One region of the Rhizobium sp. 862_C5_N1_2 genome, then DNA from elsewhere that is predicted to be linked to it. Evidence: riboswitches for the same ligand, from Rfam matches in the RefSeq annotation. Region 1 holds a riboswitch; each other region holds the start of a gene.
What was found. Region 1 has a riboswitch for thiamine pyrophosphate ahead of thiC (phosphomethylpyrimidine synthase ThiC). Riboswitches for the same ligand answer to the same signal wherever they lie in the genome.

Region 1 (7,298 bases):
CGATGCCGGACGTGATGTGGTCATAGCCCGGCGCGATATCGGTGGTTAGCGGTCCGAGCGTATAAAAAGGCGCCTCGCCGCAAACCGCGAGCTGCTTGTCCATGTTTTCCTTGATCTTGTGCATCGGCACATGGCCGGGACCTTCGATCATCACCTGGCAATCCTTCGCCCAGGCGATTTTCGTTAACTCGCCGAGCGTTTCCAGTTCCGCGAACTGCGCCGCATCGTTGGCGTCAGCGATCGATCCCGGGCGCAGGCCATCCCCGAGCGAGAAGGAAACGTCGTAAGCGCGGCAGATGTCGCAGATTTCCGCGAAATGCTCGTAAAGAAAGCTCTCCCTATGGTGGTGCAGACACCACTTGGCCATGATCGAGCCGCCGCGGGAAACGATGCCGGTGACGCGATTGACGGTCAGCGGGATATAGGCGAGCCGCACGCCGGCATGGATGGTGAAATAGTCGACGCCCTGCTCGGCCTGTTCGATCAGCGTATCGCGATAGACCTCCCAGGTGAGGTCCTCGGCAATGCCGTTTACCTTTTCGAGTGCCTGGTAGAGCGGTACGGTGCCGATCGGCACCGGCGAATTGCGGATGATCCATTCGCGGATGTTGTGGATGTTTCGGCCGGTCGACAGGTCCATGACGGTGTCGGCACCCCAGCGGATCGCCCAGACCATCTTCTCCACTTCTTCCGCCATGGACGAGGTAACAGCCGAATTGCCGATATTGGCATTGATCTTTACCAGGAAGTTCCGGCCGATGATCATCGGTTCGGATTCTGGATGGTTGATATTGGCGGGAATGATCGCTCGGCCTTCCGCGACTTCCCGACGGACAAAATCCGGTGTCACGAAATCCGGGATATGGGCCCCAAAACTTTCGCCGTCGCGGATGAGAGCTTCCTTGGCCGCCTGTCGGCCGAGGTTTTCGCGAATGGCGATGAATTCCATTTCCGGCGTGACGATGCCGGCCCGCGCATAAGCGAGCTGGGTAACGGCCCTCCCCGCCTTCGCCTTGAAAGGCTGGCTGCGAACGGGGAATTCCGGCGTCAGCCTGTCGCCTGAAACAAAGCCGTTATCCTCCGGCCTGACGATGCGGCCCCCGTAGGATTCAACATCACCGCGAGCAAGAACCCAGCTTTCGCGCAGGCGTGGCAGGCCTGCATCAATGCGGATTTCGGCACCTTCTGCGGTGTAAGGACCCGAAGAATCGTAGACAGTGACTGGCGGTTCGCCAGAGGTCGGATGCAGTGCGATCTGACGCATCGGTACGCGGATATCCGGATGAATGGTGCCTGCTTTCAGGACTTTCGCGGAGGCGGGAAGCGGACCTGTGGTGACGAACGGAGTGAGTTTGGTGGCTGCAATATTCATGGTTCGAGGCTCCAAGTTTTGACGTTTGGAGACCCAGTTCCAGTGTTGGAATGATGAAAAAACGCCGTGGATTCCGAAGGACGGATACCCGCCCTCGCTGCCGCAGCGCCCGCACCGTCCCTACGCCAGTATGAACTGGATCAGGTTCAACGGGTCACTGCGCCTCGGGCGGCCAAAGCCGATCCGACCAGCAGTATCTCAGCCCCTTGGCGGGACCCCCCTGGTGAATAGGGCTAAGCTATTGTGAGAAATGCCGCTCCGTCAAGCCCTTAGGGCACCATTCAGAACCCATATCCCGACCGCTTGAGTTCTATTCATCGCGCCGCTGGGCTGACTGGCTTCATGGAGTTTAGCGAATGTGGCATGCTCAGCGCCGCCCCAATTCCCCGCCAGAACCTCCAGGAACGCAAAGCAATCGCCAACGGCTCGGTGCCCATCCGCTGTCACCCGACCACCCCTAGCGGCACCACTTTCGCCGGCGACAATAGAATGCCCTCGAAAAGCCAACTTGCGCATGGCGTCCCTCGCCAAAGCTGCGCAAACCAGACTGTTTTTCATTGCCCATCCTGTCAATGATCGGGAAAAGGGCAATAAGATCAATAATTAGACGGTATGATCAGTTTTTAATCACAAATCAAAAAGCTCATCATTTTGGCAGAATTTGCGGTTTATTTGGCCGAATATGAAACATCAGGTCTCTTGCCTCGTGACGGTATTGCAAGTGTAATTCTCCTCGTCTGATCGGCGCTCCGGCGTAATCAGACCAGCAAACAGCAGCGGAGCCGCCTTTTCAGCCCGGTCATTTGGCCGAGACGGCGGAGGCGTGCTCGGACGGCAAGGGGATGAGGCATGGCAAAGCTTGCGACGACAATTCTGACCGGGTTTCTCGGGACCGGCAAGACCACGCTTCTCAATCACCTGCTCACCTCAATCGAAAACGAGAGCGTAGCGGTGATCGTCAACGAATATGGGGAGGTCGGCATCGATGGAAAGCTCGTGGTGCCGACGGCGGACGAGGTCATCGAGCTGAACAATGGCTGCATCTGCTGCACTGTCAGGGGCGATCTCATCGCCGCGATCGGCGAACTGCTGCGCTCCGGACGGCCAATCGACCGCATCATCATCGAGACTTCGGGTCTTGCCGATCCGGCGCCGGTCATCCAGTCCTTCCTACTCGACGAAACGCTCGCCAGGCGGCTGCAGCTTGATGCGATCGTGACCGTCGTCGATGCCCGCCATATGAAGCAACAGCTCTCTCAGGACGAGGCGAGGGAGCAGATCAGCTTTGCCGACGTGCTGCTGCTCAACAAGATCGACCTGGAGAGCGCCGAGAACCTTGCCGCCACCGAGCAGCAATTGCGCGGGATCAATCCGCTTGCCCGGATCATCCGGACGAGGGATTGCAAGGTCGAGCTCTCCGCGGTGCTCGACGTCGGCGCCTTCGACCTCAAGAACATCCTGTCTATCGACCCCGATATTCTCAAGGACCATGAACACGAGCACGACCAGAGCATCGGTTGCGTGGCGATCCAGGACTTCGGCCCGCTCGATCCGGCGGCGCTGAACGTCTGGCTCAATCGCCTGGCTCAGGAGATCGGCACGGACCTCTTCCGCATGAAGGGCGTGCTGAATCTCCACGGCGAGCAGCGCCGCTATGTCTTTCACGGCGTGCACATGACGCTTGAAGGACGCCCCGGAAAGGCCTGGGGGCCTTCGGAAAAGCGGCTCAACGAAATCGTCTTCATCGGCAGGAACCTCGACGACGCGATGCTTCGAGACGGCTTCATGAGCTGCCTCAGCCAGCAGCGCGCGCTGGCATCCTGATGCGCATCCGCCCAACCCCTCAACAAGGAGACAGACCCATGCCCCCGCTCGTTGCCGCAATGATCAGCCTCGGTGTGCTCGGCGCCATCGACACCTATATCACCGCGACGATATTTCCCGTTCCCGTGTGGGTCACCTTCATCGCCTGGGCGTCGTTCTTCGCCTGCGGCGGCGGAAACCAGGGGCTGGTCAAATCGATCGTTTCCAACTGGACCGGCATCGGCATCGCCTCGATCACGCTGCTGATCATCCAGTATGGCCCGGCCCACCCGATCTTTGCGGCGATCCTGGTCGGCGCCGGCACCTCAGCAATGATCCTGGCCTCGGCCATCCCGATCTTGAACTTTCCGCCGGCGATCGTCTTCGGCTTCGCCTCTCTCGTCGGCACCAGCGCGGCGACGGACACGACGATCGTCACCTCAGGTCTCAATCATCCGACCCTCGTCGCCATGGCCGCGATGCTGCTCGGCGGCGTCTTCGGCCTGCTCTCGGAAATCGGAACCCAGCTTCTGGCCGGCAAGAAATCCGCGACCGCCTGAGCGTCATCGTCACCATTCACCATAAAGGAACGATCCCATGAAACTTCAGCATTATCTTGGCGGCCTTGAGGGGCTGGGGCCCGTGAGCACCGAAACGCGCGTTTTCGTCGATGTCTGGGAAACCAGGATCTTCGGCATCCATACGGCGATGATGGCGCTGTCGCCGCAGCTTCCGCTTCCCGAGACGCCATCGACGTTCAAGACCATCTGGACCTGGGCGGACCTCAGGAAAGGGGCGGAGTCCCTCAATCCGTTCGATTATTTCAGGTTTCGCTATTACGAGAAGTGGCTCGGCGGAATATCGGGATACTTCATCGACAACGGCTATATCACGGCAGAAGAGCTCGATGCGCTGACGGAGGAATATTACAACGAGCCGTCGAAGCCGCTGCACGAGGCCGGCGATGAGGCGATCGACCGGCGCGTCGTGCAATATCTAGTCGAAGGCGACAGCCCCAAGCGCGACGTCGGCGTGACCTTCGAATTCAAAGTCGGCGATACGGTGGCGATCCGCGATGTGCCGACCGTCGAGCATACGAGGCTGCCCGGTTTCCTCCGCAACAAGTTCGGAACGATCGAGACCGTCTATGACGGGGCTTACACCTATCTCTGCGACACCGGCCCCGACGGCGTCGGCGCGGCGATGCCGGTCTACTGCGTTCGCTTCGAACCGAGTGACCTCTGGCCCGATAATGCCGAGAAGAATTTCAGCCTCTATGCCGATCTCTACGCCCACTATGTCGAGGCACCGGAAGCCGGCGAAGCCTCCAAGGCCGCCTGAGACGCACACCAGCCGCCGCCATTCCAGTCAAGGAGCCACAACAATGATGGACCGTTTTCACTATCGCCAGGACCGGGAAGCCTACAGCGCCGCCCGCGTCAAAGCCCTGGAAGCCCTGCTGATCAAAAAGGGCGTGATCACCGACAAAACCGTCGATACAGTCCTCGATTTCTTCGAGACAAAGATGGGGCCGTTCAACGGCGCCAAGATCGTCGCGCGCGCCTGGGTCGACCCGGCGTTCAAGGACAGGCTCGTCGCCGACACGCCGAAGGCCATCGCCGAACTTCAGTTGCCCGAGGGCATGGCGGGTGCCGAGGGCGAACACATGCGCGCGGTGGCCAACGCCCCCCATGTCCATAACCTCATCATCTGCACGCTTTGCTCCTGCTATCCGTGGCCGGTGCTCGGCCTGCCACCCTACTGGTACAAGGACCCGACCTTCCGCAGCCGTGCCGCCCGCGAGCCGCGCGCCGTACTGACGGAGTTCGGGCTGGCGGTTCCCGATGCGGTCGAGATCAAGGTCTGGGATTCCAGCGCCCAGATCCGCTGGTTCGTCGTGCCGGAACGCCCGGCCGGCACGGACGGGCTTTCCGAAGCGGAACTCGAGGCCCTGGTCACGCCCGAAGCGATGATGGGTGTCGCCGTCGCCAGGGCAGCGTGAGGAGGGGACATGCTGACGCAATTCGAGCATTTCGCCGTCACCGAGATGATGGGCAGCACCGACAACCCGCCGCGGGCGAACGGCTCGCTCTGCTTCGGCAGCGAGTGGGAGCGAAAGGCCTTCGGCATGGCGCTTGCGCTCGCCAAGGACGGCTTCTTCGAATGGGACGACTTCCGCGACGAGCTGATCAGCACGATCAGCGCCTGGGAAGCGGCCCATCCAGTCGATCGATCCTCCTGGAATTATTATGACCAGTTCCTGGCCGCCCTCGAAAAGGCCGTGGCGAAATCCGGCGTCATCGACGCAGACGAGATCAAGGCCGCCTTCGCGGCCTGATCACCATAGAGCGCCGCGCGTCCCGCAGGACGCGCCAAGGACGTTCTATCACTTTGAATTGGCGCATGATCCTTTCCGAAATCGATTCCGATTTTCGGGGTTATGCGCTGGCCCTTCAGTCAACATGTTATCGGCGCCAAAGGCGCCATGTCGAAAGGTTTTCCGATGTCCACGCCCTATATCGTCTCATCCTCGGCACCTGTTGCCACCGCTTCCGCCACGAGGCTGCTTCAGTCGGCGATTGCCGCCTGCCTTGGCCTCATGATCGTCGGCTTTGTCGGCTTCTCGCATATCGAAATCGTCCACAATGCTGCGCATGACACGCGCCACGCCAACGCGTTTCCGTGCCACTGAGAGGAGAATGACAATGTCGCTGTTTCGCTCGATCGTCTTCACCGCGGTGCTCGTCGGCAGTATCGTCGGAACCGCTGTCACGGCCGTCCAGTTCTTCGGCACGAGCCAGCTCATCGCCAAGGCTGAAGTCTACGAGAAAGCGGGTGAGGCACTGCCGGCGGCAGGCGCCGCAGCCGCTATTCCCGCCGGACACGATCATGCGGCGATGGCCGCTCATGACCATGAAGAGGGAGGTTGGGAGCCGGCCGACGGCGTCGAGCGGACGGCCTTCACGCTGGCCGCCAATATTCTCACTGCCATCGGCTATGCGCTGGCGCTGACCGGGCTGATCTCGATGCGCGGCAAGTCGCTCGGCTGGCGCGAAGGGCTGATGTGGGGGCTGGCGGGTTTTGCCTGCGTGATGATCGCGCCGTTGCTGGGATTGCCGCCCGAACTGCCGGGCACGCCATCCGCGCCGCTTGCCGACCGGCAGGTCTGGTGGATAGCGACGGCGGCTGCGACGGCTTGCGGCCTCGCCCTGATCGCCTTTCACAGGAAGCCGTGGACGGCGGTCGCCGCCATCGTGCTGATCGCGGCTCCGCATGTGATCGGTGCGCCAGCCGCGCCAGAGGGCCGGCATGCGCTGGCTCCGGAAGCGCTCGAACATCAGTTCATCGCCGCCGCAGCCATGACCAGCCTCGTCTTCTGGGCGCTGCTCGGATCGCTGACGGGCACGTTCTTCCGGCGTTTCGAGGCATAGGGTGGAAGAGTTGCACCTGACATGGCGCGAGGATATCGACGCGCAGCAGTTTGACGCCGGCAACGGCGGCCACTGTTTCGTCCACCGGTTTGCGCTGCGGACATTGCTCGGCGCCAGGCCTTCGCCGGACGAATGCCTCGCCTTCGCCAGGCGTAACGCCCCTGCGTTGCTCAGTGCCGCCCGGCAGAGGATCGAGCCCGGCGAGGCACCGGCACAGCGGAATTTTCATCTCGACAGCCGGCAGATCCGCCGCAGCCTTTCGTAAGCTGGCAGGCTAATTGCATGGATTGAACATGCGGGCGTTTCCGGATCCGCATCGCAACAGGGGTCAAGGCAATGCGCGTTGTTATTCTTTCCCCGCCCGGGGTCCAGTCTCTGGATATCGTCGGTCCCGCCGAAGTCTTCTGGGAAGCCGCCCGAAGGCTTGGCGACACGGATGCATACGACATACAGATCATGTCGACAGGAGCGGCGTCCGTCAACGGAACGGGCAAACTCCGGTTCCTCGCCGACCGGACGATCTTCGACCCGGACGAGCCGATCGACACGCTGCTTGTCGCTGGCGATCCGTCGTTCCAGACGATCGATCCCGAGGTTATCGCGTGGCTGCAGCGGCGGGTGCCGACGGTCCGGCGCTTCGGGTCGATCTGTACCGGCGTGTTCCTGTTGGCGGCTGCGGGGCTGCTCGACGG
Region 2 (7,298 bases), on a different contig from region 1:
TTCAGCGCCGCGGCCGTCTTCGTATCCAGCGCCTGCTGCGCCCAGCATCCGGACTGGTTGCAATTGCGATAGTCGAGTTTGGCGACCGGCTTACCATCGGCTTTGATTGACAGGCCGGAGGGCAGGAAGACGTTGAGCGGCAGAAGGGCGGTCAGCATCAGCCGCGGCTTGCCCTTGTCGCCCTTGCCCTTTTCGCCCTTGCCCTGGGAACCGGCCGGCGAAGCTGCGATCGCCAACGTCAGGATATTGACGGGTTTGCCGTCTTTGGTGACTTGCGCGACCTGGGCGACTTCGCAGGCCTCAGCGCCTGCCGAACCGGTGCAGCGATAATACCAGTCGTCGAATTTCTGGGATTTCATGGTCGGCGCCGGTTGAGCGGGCGCCTGCACCTGTTCCGGTCCTTGATCGGCCGGAACAGGTGATTGCGAAGAAGCCGGGTTGGCACAAGCAATGAATATCAAAACAGGGGCGATAGTCGGACGAGTCCGCTTCATGCCGATTCTCAAAAATTTTCTCATTGAAAATACAACTTCAGGAAGATTTTATTCGCGTGTAAAGCCGTATCGCTACAATCCGTCATTTAGTCAACCTAAGCGTGTCAGCACGGTAAAGTTTCCGTTAGATATTTACTTCACGTTCTGGGAGATTAAGTCTTGCCTTGGCTGAGACTCGCCCTCAACGAATTCGCCAAGAGATTTCAACGCTCGAATAAAACCGATTGGCGAGGACCATGAGACGACGCGCAACTTACGCGAAGCTGTCCACCTGCCCGTTTGCATTGAAAATTCGACAGATGAACGGATAGGATGAATAATTCCGCACTATCCACACTGCTGCGAAGTCTTGAAAAGATGAGCCTCGTTCCTTCGAAGAAAAGAGCCGCTCCGGCATCTGCGTTTTTCTCGATGCTCCTCACAAATACAGAGATGTATTTTAGAAATTCATTGCACCCACGGTTGCTACTGTTATTCTTCTCGAAAAGGAGAGGACAGCCGCATGGCAAAACGGCAACGACGAGGGCAGCCCGGAACAGAACCCGCAGACGACATTCGGGAAAACCTGGTCAAGACACGAATCGGCGGCGATCTCTCGTCCTTCATGAAGGGCGATCCAGACCCATAAATCATCCATAGCCATCGTCGCGCCGGGTCGGTCGCAGAATTGTCATTTTCAGGATGACATCAGGCCCGTTCTCTGCGAAAAAGAGCGCGATGAGAGACAGGGGCGTTCGTCGAAAGACGGGCTGAGAAGCACCCTTCGAACCTGAACCGGATAATGCCGGCGGAGGGAGTCGCTCGGGGTCGCGGCTTAGCCCGCACGAACCGCCCCGTGCCCGCCCCCGCCTGAAAGGGGCCATATGCAGACCAGGACCACACCAGGAGCGATGCTGAAGGCGATGCGGGAAAAGCCGCCGCTCGTTCAGTGCATCACCAATTACGTCGCCATGAACATTGCCGCAAATGTTCTGCTTGCATCCGGCGCCTCGCCCGCCATGGTGCACGCCGCTGAGGAAGCCGGCGAATTCGCCGGGATCGCCAGCGCGCTGACAATCAATATCGGCACGCTGTCGACGCAATGGATCGACGGCATGCAGGCGGCGGCGAAGGCCGCGACATCAGCCGGCAAGCCCTGGGTGCTCGATCCGGTCGCGCATTATGCGACGGCTTTCCGCCGCAACGCGGTCGCCGACCTCCTGGCGCTGCGTCCGACCATCATCCGCGGCAACGCCTCCGAAATCATCGCCCTGGCCGGCGGAGAGAGCCGCGGCCTGGGCGTCGACAGCCGCGACCCGGTCGAACAGGCGGAAGGTTCTGCGCGATGGCTGGCTGAGCGTCAGCGGGCGGTCGTCGCCGTCACCGGTGCGGTGGATTTCGTCACCGACGGCGAGAAGGCCGTGCGCATCGAAGGCGGATCGGCGCTGATGCCGCAAGTCACCGCGCTCGGTTGCTCGCTCACCTGCCTCGTCGGCGCCTTTGCCGCGACGGCACCCGAAGACATCTTCGGCGCGACGGTTGCGGCACTAGCAACCTTCGCCATCGCCGGCGAAGAGGCCGCACTTGGGGCGGCCGGCCCCGGTTCATTCTCATGGCGTTTCCTCGATGCGTTAGCTGCGCTCGACCCCGAAACGCTTGACGCCAGGGCGAGGATATCGGCGGCATGAAAGCTTTCGACCTTTCGCTCTATCTCGTCCTCGACCCCGATCTCTGCGCCGGGATCGGCATGGTCGAAACGGCGCGACTTGCCGTTGCCGGCGGCGCGACCATGGTGCAACTGCGTGACAAACATGCCGCCACCATCGGGATGATCGAGACCGGCCGCGCCTTGAAACAGGCATTGGAGGGGACCGGCGCCCTCCTCATCGTCAACGACGATGTCGAGGCGGCAATCGCCATCGGCGCCGACGGTCTGCATATCGGCCAGGAAGACATGGATGCACACAAAGCGCGGACGATGATCGGCCCCGACATGATCCTTGGCCTCTCGGTCGAGACCGCGCCGCTCGCCGCCGCCGTTGATCCTGATCTGGTCGATTATACCGGCGTCGGACCGGTGTTTGCGACACCGACCAAGGCCGACCACAAGCAGCCGATCGGTTTTGACGGTCTTGCAAGGCTGGTGAAGGCCTCGCCGGTGCCATCGGTCGCGATCGGTGGGCTAAAGGCGGATCATGTCGCTCAAGTGTTTGCCGCAGGCGCCAAAGGGCTTGCCGTCGTTTCCGCCATCTGCGGCACGCCAGATCCTGAAGCGGCCACGCGCCACATCGCCGCAGAAATCCGAAAGGCCCGTGCATGATCCGCAACGTTCTCTCGATCGCCGGCTCCGATCCCTCCGGTGGCGCCGGCATCCAGGCCGATCTCAAGGCCTTTTCCGCCCGCGGCGTCTACGGCATGGCGGTGCTGACCGCGTTGACGGCGCAGAACACGCAAGGTGTCAGCGGTGTGCATCTGGTGCCGCCGCAATTCGTCGCCGACCAGATCAATGCCGTCTTTGCCGATGTCCGCGTCGATGCCGTCAAGATCGGCATGATCGCCAATGCCGGCATCGCCGACGCCGTTGCCGGTGCGCTGACTGACCACCGGGACATTCCGATCGTCATCGATCCTGTCATGATCGCCAAGGGTGGAGCCGCCCTGCTCGCGCCTGAAGCGGTCGACGTGCTGACCCACCGGCTGCTGCCGCTTGCCACGCTGCTGACCCCGAACCTGCCCGAAGCCGCCGCGCTGCTGCACCAGCCGGTCGCGACAAATCGCGCTGATATGGCGTCACAGGCCGAACGCCTGCTGGCGCTTGGCCCGGCCGCAGTGCTGGTCAAGGGCGGCCATCTCGACAGCGACGAGAGCCCTGACGTGCTTGCCACCGCCGCCGGCCTGCACTGGTTCGAAGCCAGGCGCGTGCCGACCAAGAACACCCACGGCACTGGCTGCACGCTCTCCAGCGCCCTGGCGGCCGAGCTCGCCAAGGGCGCCTCGGCGCGGGAGGCCGTCGCCATCGCAAAGGATTACCTTGCCGGCGCGGTCGCAGCTGCCGGACACCTCACCGTCGGCTCCGGCCACGGCCCGGTGCAGCATTTTCATGCGCTCTGGAAAGACGATATATAAGCACTCGCTCAGCGAACATGCCGCCAATCGAAAACGGCCCGGCCTTCCCGGGCCGTTTTGCGTTCGCGCCTACTTTGCGTTGAAACCGCAGCGACTGCGGCGGGGCGTCCCTTTCTCTCGTTGAAAAACCTTGTTGACAAGCCCTGCCAGATGGCCAAATCTATGACACTAAAAGGGGATACATTCCGCAATAACGGAATAACTGGAGGAATGACAGGTGCCAGACCTGCTTGTGAGCTTGTATTCCACTGAGCTCGCCGACCTGAGACAGAAGGCCGGCGATGTCGGCGTCTCCATCCGCCCGGCCCTCCCCCCGGAACTGCATCTTATCGTCAGCTGGGTTCGCGAACAGTTCAGCGAGAACTGGGCAAGCGAAGTCACAGTCGCCTTCTCCCGTCAGCCCGTTGCCTGCCTGATCGCCGTCGACGGCGGCAAGCTGCTGGGCTTTGCCTGCTATGACACGACGGCGCGCGGCTTCTTCGGCCCGACCGGCGTCGACCCCGAAGCGCGTGGCAGGGGCATCGGGCTCGCCCTCTTTTCCGCCTGCCTTCAGGCCATGAAGACGCTCGGTCACGCCTATGCCTTCATCGGCGACGCCGGCCCGGTCGATTTCTACGCCAAGACCGCAGGCGCAATCGTCATCCCCGCCCCCGACAAGGGCATCTACGAAGGCATGCTGAGAAGCACGCCGAAATGACCATCTGATCCGGAGTTACAGAATTGTCCTCGACCCCGCTCGCCCTTTTCGTCGGCCTCCCGAATCCCACTATTTCGGATGATGAATTCGCCCTCTTTCGCGAAACCAATCCGCTCGGCCTGTTCGTCGGCCGGCGCAATCAGCGCGAGCCGGAACAGACGAAGCGGCTGATCGACCGCTTCCGCGAGGCCGTCGGCCGCGACGACGCGCCTGTCTTCACCGACCAGGAAGGCGGCCGCGTTCAGCATCTCGATGCCGGCCCCTGGCCGCTCTTCCGCAGTTTCGGCCAGTTTGCCGAACTTGCGCGCCGCGATTTCGATCTCGGCAAAAAAGCACTGCGCCTTTCCTCCCAGGCCATGGGCGCGATGATGACGGAACTCGGCCTTTCCAGCGGCTGCTCGCCCGTTCTCGACCTCGTCTTCGAGACGACGAGTGCGGTCATCGGCGCCCGCTCGTTCGGCCCTGATCCCGATTTCATCGCTGCCCTCGGCCGCGAGGTGGTCGATGGCCTGCTCGAGAGCGGCAACATGCCCGTCATCAAGCACATTCCCGGCCATGGCCGCGCGACGCTCGACTCCCACAAGGAGCGTCCGGTGGTCGACGCCAGCCGCGAGACGCTCACCGCGACCGATTTCAAGCCCTTCGTGGCGCTGAAGGATACGCCCTGGGCGATGGTCGCCCATGTCGTCTATTCGGCCTATGACGCCGAGCTGCCGGCGTCCGTCTCGCCCATCATGCACGACGTGATCCGCAAGGACATGGGCTATGACGGCGTGCTGATATCAGACTGCATCTTCATGGAGTCGCTCTCCGGCTCCCTGCCGGAACGCGTCAAACAGGTGCTCGACGCAGGCTTCGACATCGCGCTCCACAGCCACGGCGACATTCCTGAAAGCGAAACCGCCGCCAAAGCCGCCCGTCCGCTGACGGAAGCCGCCCTGCAGCGGATCGCCGCCGGCAAGGCCCGCCTCGGCAATCTCAAGGTCGATTTCCGCGCCGCCCATGCGCAAGTCGAAGACATGTTTGCAAGCGCGCTGGTCTCCTGACCGGCACGTCATCTCTCACCGCATAAGAAAAGGGGAATAACACATGAAAAAATATCTTCTTGCCGCCGCCGCCCTGACGCTGCTTTCGGGATCTGCCGTGGCGCAGACGATCCTCACAGCGAATATCGAGCCGGCGACGACCTGGGTTCGCAACTTCAATCCGTTCAACCAGACCTCGTCGCGCCAGTCCACGCTCGACTTCATCTACGAGCCGTTGGTCATCTTCAACCGCTTCGACAGCAACAAGCCGGTCTATCGCCTGGCCGAAAGCTTCAAACTCTCCGACGACCTGAAGAGCATCGATTTCAAGCTGCGCCCGAACCTGAAATGGTCGGACGGCAAGCCGTTGACCGCAGCCGACGTCAAGTTCACCTATGATTACCTGAAGAAGTTCCCGGCGCTCGACTTCGTCAGCATCTGGACCTTCATCACCGATATCCAGGCCGTCGACGCCCAGACGGTACGCTTCACGCTCGCCAATCCGAGCTCGCTCGCCGCCGAGCAGATCTCGCAGCTGCCGATCATTCCCGAACATGTCTGGAAGGACGTCGCCGATCCGGTCACCTTCGCCAACGAGACCCCTGTTGGCAGCGGCCCGCTGACGGAAGTGCCGCGTTTCACCGGCCAGACCTACGACCAGTGCCGCAACCCGAACTATTGGGATAACGAGCATCTGAAAGTCGATTGCATGCGCTTCCCGCAGCTTGCCGACAACAACCAGATGCTGACCGCAACGGCCGACGGCACACTCGACTGGGGCGTCTCCTTCATTCCCGATATCGACAATGTCTACGTGTCCAAGGATCCGGCACATTTCCACTACTGGTATTCGCCAAGCAGCATGGTCGCCTTCCTGTTCAACTTGGAAACGGCGAACGAGAACAACAAGAAGGCCTTCAACGACCTGAAGTTCCGCCGCGCCGTCTCGATGGCGCTCGACCGCAAGACGATGATCGACGTCGCCGGCTACGGCTATCCGACGCTGAACGAAGACCCCGGCCTGATGGGTGAGCTCTACAAGAGCTGGGCGGACCCATCCGTCAAGGCCGACTTCGGCAAGTTCGCAACCTATAATGCCGACGCCGCCAAGGCCCTGCTCGACGAGGCGGGCTACAAGGACAAGGACGGCGACGGTTTCCGCGACAATCCCGACGGCACCAAGATCTCCTTCTCGATCATCGTCCCCAGCGCCTGGACCGACTGGATCGATACCGTCAACCTCGCCGTCGAAGGCATGCAGGCGGTCGGCATCGACGCCAAGATCGAAACGCCGGAGGAAGCCGTCTGGACCGGCAACCTCATCAACGGCACCTTCGATGCGGCGATCAACAGCCTGCCGGCATCGGCTTCGCCCTATTACCCCTACAAGCGCGCTTTCAGCGCTTCGGATAAGGGCAAGACCCGCTTCACCGCGCAGCGCTGGTTCTACCCGGAGGTCGAGAAACTCGTCACCGAGTTCACCCAGACCGCCGATCTTGCCAAGCAGAAGGACGCGATGAACAAGGCGCAGCGCATCGTCGCCGAAAACATGCCGATGATTCCGGTGTTCAACAATCCGAACTGGTATCAGTACAACACCAAGCGCTTCACCGGCTGGTCGACCAAGGAAAACCCCTTCGTCAATCCGTCGATCTCGCGGACCAATCCGGCACGCCTGCTGAATCTGCTCGCTCTCGAGCCGGTCAAGTAAGCATCACGATCTCCGGAAGCGGCGTAGAAAGCGCCGCTTCCGTCACGACGGAGTCCCCATGGCTTTCCTGCTTCGCCGCCTCGTCTTCTACATGGCAGCCTTCATCGCGGCAGCGACGATCAATTTTTTCCTGCCGCGGCTGATGCCGGGCGATCCGGTGCAGATCATGTTCTCGAGCGCCGGCACCGAATTGCCGCCGGAAAGCCTGCAGGCGTTGAAGCTCACCTTCGGCTTCGTCGACGGTCCGCTCTGGCAACAATATCTCA
Region 3 (7,298 bases), on a different contig from region 1:
TTGCAGCCAGCCGGCGACGACATTTTCCGAGGAAAAGCCAAACGAGCCCGGGTCGAGTCTCTGGATCAATATCAGGATGATCTCCTGCCAGATATAGATGCCGAAGGAGATCTTTGCGATGTAGCGGACAGGAGCGTTGTCGAACAGCCTGCCCAGGAGTTGCGAATGGCTGAGCGAAACGAGCGCCGTTGCGACCGCCAGCGGAAAGACCGGAAAACCGTAGGGGATTTCGAGCCAGCCGTAAGCCTCGTCGGAGCCGCCGGGCGATATGACGAGGCGGTAGCCGGCAACGGCGATGGCCAGGAGCGATACAACATCGAACCAGGAGGCGCGCCTTGTTGGGAGCATGACCTCGACGCCCGCGGCAAGCGCGCCGAGCGCGAAGACGGCAAAGAAGCCGATCGGATTATATCTCGGCATCCACTCCTTCGCGCCGCCCTGCAGGCCGTACTGCCAGCCGCGTCCGATGTCGTCGAGCGGAAAGAAGGTCAGGATCAGCATATGGTCGAGAAGTACGGCTGCGATGACGCAAAACCAGGCGAAGCGGGCAAGCAACGGGCGCCGCCTCAGGGGGGGCAAACGAAATAGCAGGAGAAAGCAGATCGGCAGGAGCACATAGCTGGTGACCTCGAAGGCAATCGACCAGAGCGGCCCGTCGGCTTCGACAGGAAACAAGGTACGCCAATGCCACTGGCTCATGAACAGCAGCCCGGAGACGTAGCGGAGCACAATCTCCGGCGTCAGCGGCAGGGCAAGCAGCGTCAGGCTGAGAGCGAAGCCGATGGTGGCGGCGAACCAGAAGCCCGGAGCGATGCGCGCCGCCCTGCGGATCGCGTAATGGCGGAGGCTCGGCATGGCGCTACCGGCGTCGAGCGCGCGCCAGAAGGGATGGGCAAGAAGAAAGCCGCTGAGCACGAAGAAGATGGCGACGCCGAAATTGCCGAAGCGGAGGATATGTGCGGTCGGTCCGAGTTCGTCAGGGATTCTGCGCATATCCAGCCGCAGCGCGAAGTGGTGGGAGAGCACCAGCAGACATGCCGTCGCACGCAGAAAGTCCGCTCCGGCCAGTCTCTCCTGTTGTCGCATCCTGCCTCCCCACCTTGCCCAGAACATGATGCCGAAAAGTGTGAGCGGTGCTCGGACGACATCATGCACCACTTCCTTGATTTAGATACGGATTCAGCTCTTAGGCCGGAGCGGCCCAAGATCTGAATCCGTATCTGAGATTTTGCAGCGGAAAGCCGCGACGGGCAAGGCAGGGGGTGGGCTCAGTCGAGAAGTTCGTTGGTATAATAGGTGGAAAAGTCCGGCTTCTCCTTGAGTGCGGCGCCATTCGCATCGACCAGAATCCCATTCTCCATCAGGAAGCCGCCGAGGGCCTCGGCCTTTGCCGGGTCGAGCTTACCGATCACGCCGGCCTCGGATTTCAGGAAGTGCCCCTCGATCAATGCCTTTTGAGAAGCCTTTACCAGTTCCGTGTTCATCAGTGCGCCGTTGCTTCCAGAGATCAGCAGCTCGCAGGCTTCGTCGGGATGGTCGACGGAGTAGGCATAACCCTTTCGTGTCGCCTGGATGAAGGCGCGGGCGTGTTCCCGACTTGCGGAGAGATAGGCGTCGCTTGAGACGACGACCGTCGTCTGCTCGTCGGGAATGCCATAATCGGAATAGTGGAAGCGGCCGATCTTCCGGTTTTCCAGTTCGGCGGCGATGCCTTCCCAGGTGTAGATCTCCAGCGTGAAATCGATCGAGCCATTGTCCAGCGCCTCGTAAGCGGAGGTGCCGAGGGTGACGGTCTTGACGTCGCCCTTGCCGCCGTCATTGCGGATCATCGCGGAGATCAGCGCGCTCTCCCAGGTGCCGCCAAAGCCGCCATAGGTCTTGCCGTCGAGGTCTTTCGGGCTCTTGATGTCGTCGCGTCCGCCCTTGAAGATCAGGCGTGCGGTTTCCGTCTGGACGACGCCGTAGACCATCTTCACGTCACCGCCGCCAGCGCGCTGCGTGAGGGTCTCGATCTCGCTGCTGATGCCGAAATCGGCAACGCCGTTGGACACCAGCGTTCCGGCGCTGGTGTCGGTGAAGGGAAGAATCTCGACATCGAGCCCGGCATCGGCATAGAAGCCCTTCGCCTTGGCGACATAGATGCCGATATGGTTGGTGTTGGGTGTCCAGTCGAGCGCGATGCGAACCTTTGCGGGCGCCGATTGGGCGAGGGCGGTACGGCCGGCGAGGCTTGCCGCGATGGCGGCGAAGATCGTCTGGCGACGGGTGAGAAGCAGCATGGTGACCTCCTCAGGTCTCTAGAGCATGATGCCGAAAAGTGTGAGCGGTTTTCGGACGACATCATGCTCTAACTCTTTAAATCAGAACAGGATTCAGATTTGAGGCCGACCGGCCTAAAATCATCCTGTTCTAGCGGATGAAGCAGGGTTTGCAGGATTTCGGTTTCGATCGCCTGGGCCGCCGGCGAGCCGAGATCGGCAATGCTTCTCGGGCGGGGCAGGGGAACGCGGAATTCGCGGATGATACGCGCCGGACGGGCCGAAAGCACGTAGATACGGTCGGAGAGGAACACGGCCTCGCGAACATCATGGGTGATCAGCAGCGCCGTCCAACGGTGTTCGGTCCACATGCCCTGCAGCCATTCCTGGATCTGCGTGCGCGTCAGCGCGTCCAGCGCGCCGAAAGGCTCGTCGAGCAGCAGCATGTCCTGGGTCTGGACGACGGTGCGCAGCAGCGCGGCGCGCTGGCGCATGCCGCCTGACAGTTCGGAGGGATAGTGGTGTTCGAAGCCGGCAAGGCCGAAGCTCTCGAACAGCGGCGCGACGGCGGCGCGGGCCGCGCGGCGGCTCATGCCTTTCACCTCGAGACCGAGTGCCGCATTGTCGATGATCCGGCGCCAGGGCATCAGCGCATCGCGTTGCGGCATGAAGGCGAAGGAATGCGGCGCCTGTTCCAGCGGCACGCCCTTAAAAAGCATGGTGCCGGCATCGGGGCGCAGTGCCTGGGTCAGCAGTCGCAGCACCGTCGATTTTCCGGAGCCGGAGGGGCCGACGATCGAAACGAACTCGCCGTCTGCGACGGCGAGCGAAATATCGCCGAGCACCTTCATGCCGTCGAAGGACTTCGAGATATTGTGCAGTTCAACCATTGTATCGCTCATCGGCGCCGCTCCGCGGTTGGCTGCCAGGGCATGACGAGGCGCTGGATCAATAGCGTCGCTCCGAAGAGGCAGAGTGTCAGAACGGCGCTGATGACGACGGCGGCGAGCACGAGATCGGGACGGAAATTGTTCTTGGCGTTGAGGATATAGATGCCGAGGCCGCGGGCGGCGCCGGCATATTCGGCAAAGATCGCGCCGACGACGGCATAGGTGATCGAGATCCGCAGGCCGGCGAAGAAATAGGGCAGCGAGGAGGGAAGCCGTGCCAGGCGGAAAATGCGCCAGCGGCTCGCCTTCATCGAATTCAGCAATTCGGCGATGTCGCGGTCAGTCGATTCATAGCCCTGCAGCAAGGCGACGAGCAGCGGGAAGAAGGTGACGAGCGCCACCAGCAGGATCTTCGGCAACAGGCCGAAGCCGAACCAGAGGACGACGAGGGGCGCGATCGCCACCAGCGGCAGGGTCTGGCTGGCGATGAAGATCGGCAGCAATGCCCGGCGCATGAAGGGCACGAAATCCATGAGGATCGAGGCGGCGAAGGCGAAGGCCAGCGACAGCGCGAAACCTCCGAGTGTCGCGCCGAGCGTCGGCCAGGTGTTTGATATCAGCGCCTCGCGGTTCAGCCAGCCCTGGATGACGATGCGCGAAGGCGCCGGCAGGATGGAAGGTTTGATACCGGAAAGATCGACATAGAGTTCCCATGCCGCCAAAAAGACGCAGCCGGCCAGCAAGGCGGGTATGCCCCGGTAGAGAGCGGCGCGGAGCGCGGCAAGGCGCGAAGCCGATGGTTGTGGCAGTGTCATCAGCGTTCGATTTCAGGCTTTCGTCGGGCTATTGGCAGACGCCGTGATGTCGAGGGTAACATGTCCCTCGGGGTCGCCGAAGCGATAGAAGGCCTCACGAATGGTTGCGAAGACGGCACCGGCATCGCCAGAAAGCCTGGTGCAGAAATTCTTGGCACGGTCGAAGGTGCCAGAGCGCTTCAGGAAGTCGATGCAGCCATAAATCTCGTCCATATGGGTACCGGTTCCCATGACGTAGAGCGAGAATTGCGCAGCGGTCGGCTGGCCGGTCTCGGTGGTGGTTTCAACGGCGGCAAGTGCGGCTGTTATGCGCTCGGCAAGCGGCTCCGCCTGACCGAGGGAGGGGTTGACGCCGCAGATGACGTCGTCGGGCTCGCCGGGGCAGCCACGTGAAACGGTGGCGGAAAGGACGCAATGCTCGCCGGTCTTCGCAGCGGCAACAAATAGATCGTGCATGGCGGCGAAGAGAATGTCAGGCGGGCCGACCAGCAGTGTGGAGATGTCATCGGTCTCGATGCGCAGCCGGTCGCGATAAGGATCGAGCGCCTTGACGGCATCAAGAATGATGCCGACGAAATTGCCGGACATCGGATAGAGTGACACCTGTGCGCCTGAGAACATCTGAACCTCGCTCCGCTGGCATTACCCAGATCAGCTTTGAAGGGTCCAGAGGCTTGCACCTCACATCTCAGCCCCGGCGATACGGAGCTCCCCTGTTATTGGCGCGGAAACTATCACCGGGGTTTCCTCCCCGCAACAGCAAAATTGCGAACCCGTCTGCGCGGTCGGGATGGACCTGATGCGACGGGAAACACCCGGACGGAGGTCCTGTCCGGGTGTTCCCAATGGTTCCGTACCTGCCGGGAACGGAACCGGAGCTCTCTGCCTCAGGCGGCTAGCGCATAACCCCGAAAATCGGAATCGATTTTCGGAAAGGATTATGCGCAGATTCAAAGTAATAGAGCGTCCTTAGCGCGTCCGAAAAGACGCGCGGCGCTCTGTGTCGGTATAGGGACGATCGCTGCGGGCAGTGACGAGCGCCTGCGTCCACCATTCCAGCCTCGCCATCATCCGATCGAGCAAACGCATTGCGTCGGCGGGATTGTCGAGCCGCCCGTCTGTGTCGAAGCGGTTCCAAGGTGCGGCAAAGCTGACCGAATCGCGGATCGTCACGGCGTGGAGTTCGGCAAAGACGAGCCGCAGCTGTTCGACGGCGCGCAGGCCGCCAGATATGCCGCCATAGGAAACGAAGGCGACCGGCTTGCCCTGCCAGGGCTCGAAGAAGAAATCGATGATCGACTTCAACGAGGCGGTGAAGCTGTGATTGTATTCCGGCGTGACGATGATGAAGGCGTCGGCCATGCCAAGCCGTCCGGCGAGCCTGTCGATTTCGGGGTGCGTCATGTCACGGTTGGCCGGCAGCGCGAAATCCAGCGGGTCGATGATGTCGATATCAAATTGCGGGAAGCGGACGAGCTCCTGCGTCAGCCATTTGACCACCCGGTCGCAGATGCGGCCCTCTCTCGTGCTCCCGTAGATGACAGCCAGCCTGGTGGGTGTTTTCACGCGTCGCTCCTTGTTGCGATTGGACTTTACGATTGCAGGAGCCAAGGTTATAAAACCTCAACTAATATTGAGGTCAAGAGGTGATGGATACAATTCCTGCGGCGCCGCTCGGCAAGCTTCTGACGGTCGGTGAAGTGGCAGAGCGCAGCGGCCTGGCCGTCTCGGCGCTGCATTTTTACGAGACCAAGGGGCTGATCTCGAGCATCCGCTCCCGCGGCAACCAGCGGCGCTATGGCCGCGATGTGCTTCGCCGGCTCGGCATCATCAAGGTGGCGCAGCGTGTTGGCATTCCGCTTTCGGAAATCCAGGCGGCGTTCGAGTCCCTGCCGCAGGGACGCACGCCGACCGTCGCCGACTGGCAGACGCTGTCGGCGCGCTGGAAGGATGATCTCGACGCGCGAATCAGGCGGCTTAGCCTGCTGCGCGACCGTCTGACAGGTTGCATCGGCTGCGGCTGCCTGTCGATCGAAAGCTGTCCGTTGCGCAATCCCTGCGACCGGCTCGGCAAGGAGGGGCCAGGCGCGCGGCTTCTGGAGACCGAAAACTAAAAGGCTGGAACTTCTTGGGAAGAGCAGTTTCCGGGGTGAGACCAAGTCTCTCCCGGGAAAGATCGATGCGCGCCTTTCTTTCGGTCGGCGTGCTCATATGTTAAGGGCGAGTGACGCAACCGGCGGCACTGTCCGCGAGGAGGACGGCTTCGTGTTTCATCCCAGACTGTTCGAAAATCGCAATGTGGTCGTGACCGGCGCCGGTCGCGGCATCGGCCTTGAAGTGGCCCGGCAGTTCCTGGACTGCGGCGCGAAAGTAATCGTCCATACCGGGCGCAAGCCGGGACGCGACCTCCCGGATTTCCTGCTGACGGCTGAATCTGAAAGACGGGCGCTGCTGCTGCATGCCGATTTCTCCGCAGTCGGTGGCGCAGCGCAATTTGCTGAAGATGCTCTCGCCTTCTTCGACAGGGTCGATGTGCTCGTCAACAATGCCGGTACCATGCTTGGCCGTTTTCCCGCTGCCACGCTCACCGACGCAGAATATGAGGCGGTCGTGCGGCTCAACCAGACATCGGTGGTGGCGCTGACACGCGCGCTGCTGCCGGCATTGAAGGCGGCTGAAGGCGCTGCCATCGTCAACACGGTTTCGATTTCGGCGCTGACCGGCGGCAGCCCCGGCTCCTCGATCTATTCGGCTTCGAAAGCCTTCGTTGCGACCTATTCCAAGGCGCTTGCCCGTGAGCTTGCACCGGACGGAATCCGCGTCAATTGCGTGTCACCGGGAACGATCGAGACGGAATTCCATGAGCGCTATTCCTCCCGCGAAAAGCTGGAACAGACGAGAAAATCCATCCCCCTGCAGCGGCTCGGCACGGCGGAGGACTGCGCTCCCGCCTATCTGTTCCTGGCGGCTCCCTCGCTCTCGGGCTACATCACCGGACAGGTGATCGAGATCAACGGCGGTCAGCTTATCTGCTGATTTGTTTGGACCTTTTTTGGCATTTCATCACTTTTGACCAATTCGCTTGTGCGAATATGCTATTGTGCTGATCTACCTCATCGCCTCCCTTCCGAGATAATACCGAATGCCGTTGCCCAAACCCGAGCCGGGGATGACCGGCCAGGAATTGCACAAACTCGCTGGAAAAGCCCACGAAGCGAGCGATCTGCTGAAAGCGCTAGCGCACCAGACCCGACTTCTGATCCTCTGCATACTGGCGAACGAGGAGCGGACGGTGAGTGAAATCGAGAACATCCTCGGCATACAGCAGGCAATGG

Region 2: another riboswitch for thiamine pyrophosphate. It lies ahead of thiM (hydroxyethylthiazole kinase); the one in region 1 lies ahead of thiC (phosphomethylpyrimidine synthase ThiC).
Region 3: another riboswitch for thiamine pyrophosphate. It lies ahead of ACD590_RS20535 (YkoF family thiamine/hydroxymethylpyrimidine-binding protein); the one in region 1 lies ahead of thiC (phosphomethylpyrimidine synthase ThiC).

The regions. Positions count from the first base shown of each region.
Region 1 is NZ_JBPWPT010000002.1:606,601-613,898, reverse strand. Features, by position in the region: gene thiC (phosphomethylpyrimidine synthase ThiC) at 1-1,372, opposite strand, end outside; TPP riboswitch at 1,472-1,604, opposite strand; gene ACD590_RS27140 (CobW family GTP-binding protein) at 2,222-3,196, shown strand; gene ACD590_RS27135 (DUF1097 domain-containing protein) at 3,235-3,735, shown strand; gene nthB (nitrile hydratase subunit beta) at 3,773-4,516, shown strand; gene nthA (nitrile hydratase subunit alpha) at 4,560-5,177, shown strand; gene ACD590_RS27120 (nitrile hydratase accessory protein) at 5,187-5,513, shown strand; gene ACD590_RS27115 (CbtB domain-containing protein) at 5,679-5,867, shown strand; gene ACD590_RS27110 (CbtA family protein) at 5,881-6,606, shown strand; gene ACD590_RS27105 (hypothetical protein) at 6,608-6,871, shown strand; gene ACD590_RS27100 (GlxA family transcriptional regulator) at 6,943-7,298, shown strand, end outside.
Region 2 is NZ_JBPWPT010000003.1:375,940-383,237, reverse strand. Features, by position in the region: gene ACD590_RS31785 (invasion associated locus B family protein) at 1-518, opposite strand, end outside; TPP riboswitch at 1,211-1,307, shown strand; gene thiM (hydroxyethylthiazole kinase) at 1,358-2,161, shown strand; gene thiE (thiamine phosphate synthase) at 2,158-2,793, shown strand; gene thiD (bifunctional hydroxymethylpyrimidine kinase/phosphomethylpyrimidine kinase) at 2,790-3,599, shown strand; gene ACD590_RS31765 (GNAT family N-acetyltransferase) at 3,817-4,296, shown strand; gene ACD590_RS31760 (glycoside hydrolase family 3 protein) at 4,320-5,342, shown strand; gene ACD590_RS31755 (ABC transporter substrate-binding protein) at 5,386-7,032, shown strand; gene ACD590_RS31750 (ABC transporter permease) at 7,091-7,298, shown strand, end outside.
Region 3 is NZ_JBPWPT010000001.1:4,152,276-4,159,573, reverse strand. Features, by position in the region: gene ACD590_RS20555 (acyltransferase family protein) at 1-1,086, opposite strand, end outside; gene ACD590_RS20550 (ABC transporter substrate-binding protein) at 1,269-2,279, opposite strand; gene ACD590_RS20545 (ABC transporter ATP-binding protein) at 2,348-3,160, opposite strand; gene ACD590_RS20540 (ABC transporter permease) at 3,157-3,963, opposite strand; gene ACD590_RS20535 (YkoF family thiamine/hydroxymethylpyrimidine-binding protein) at 3,976-4,584, opposite strand; TPP riboswitch at 4,575-4,688, opposite strand; gene ACD590_RS20530 (NADPH-dependent FMN reductase) at 4,933-5,529, opposite strand; gene soxR (redox-sensitive transcriptional activator SoxR) at 5,613-6,077, shown strand; gene ACD590_RS20520 (SDR family NAD(P)-dependent oxidoreductase) at 6,229-6,999, shown strand; gene ACD590_RS20515 (ArsR/SmtB family transcription factor) at 7,106-7,298, shown strand, end outside.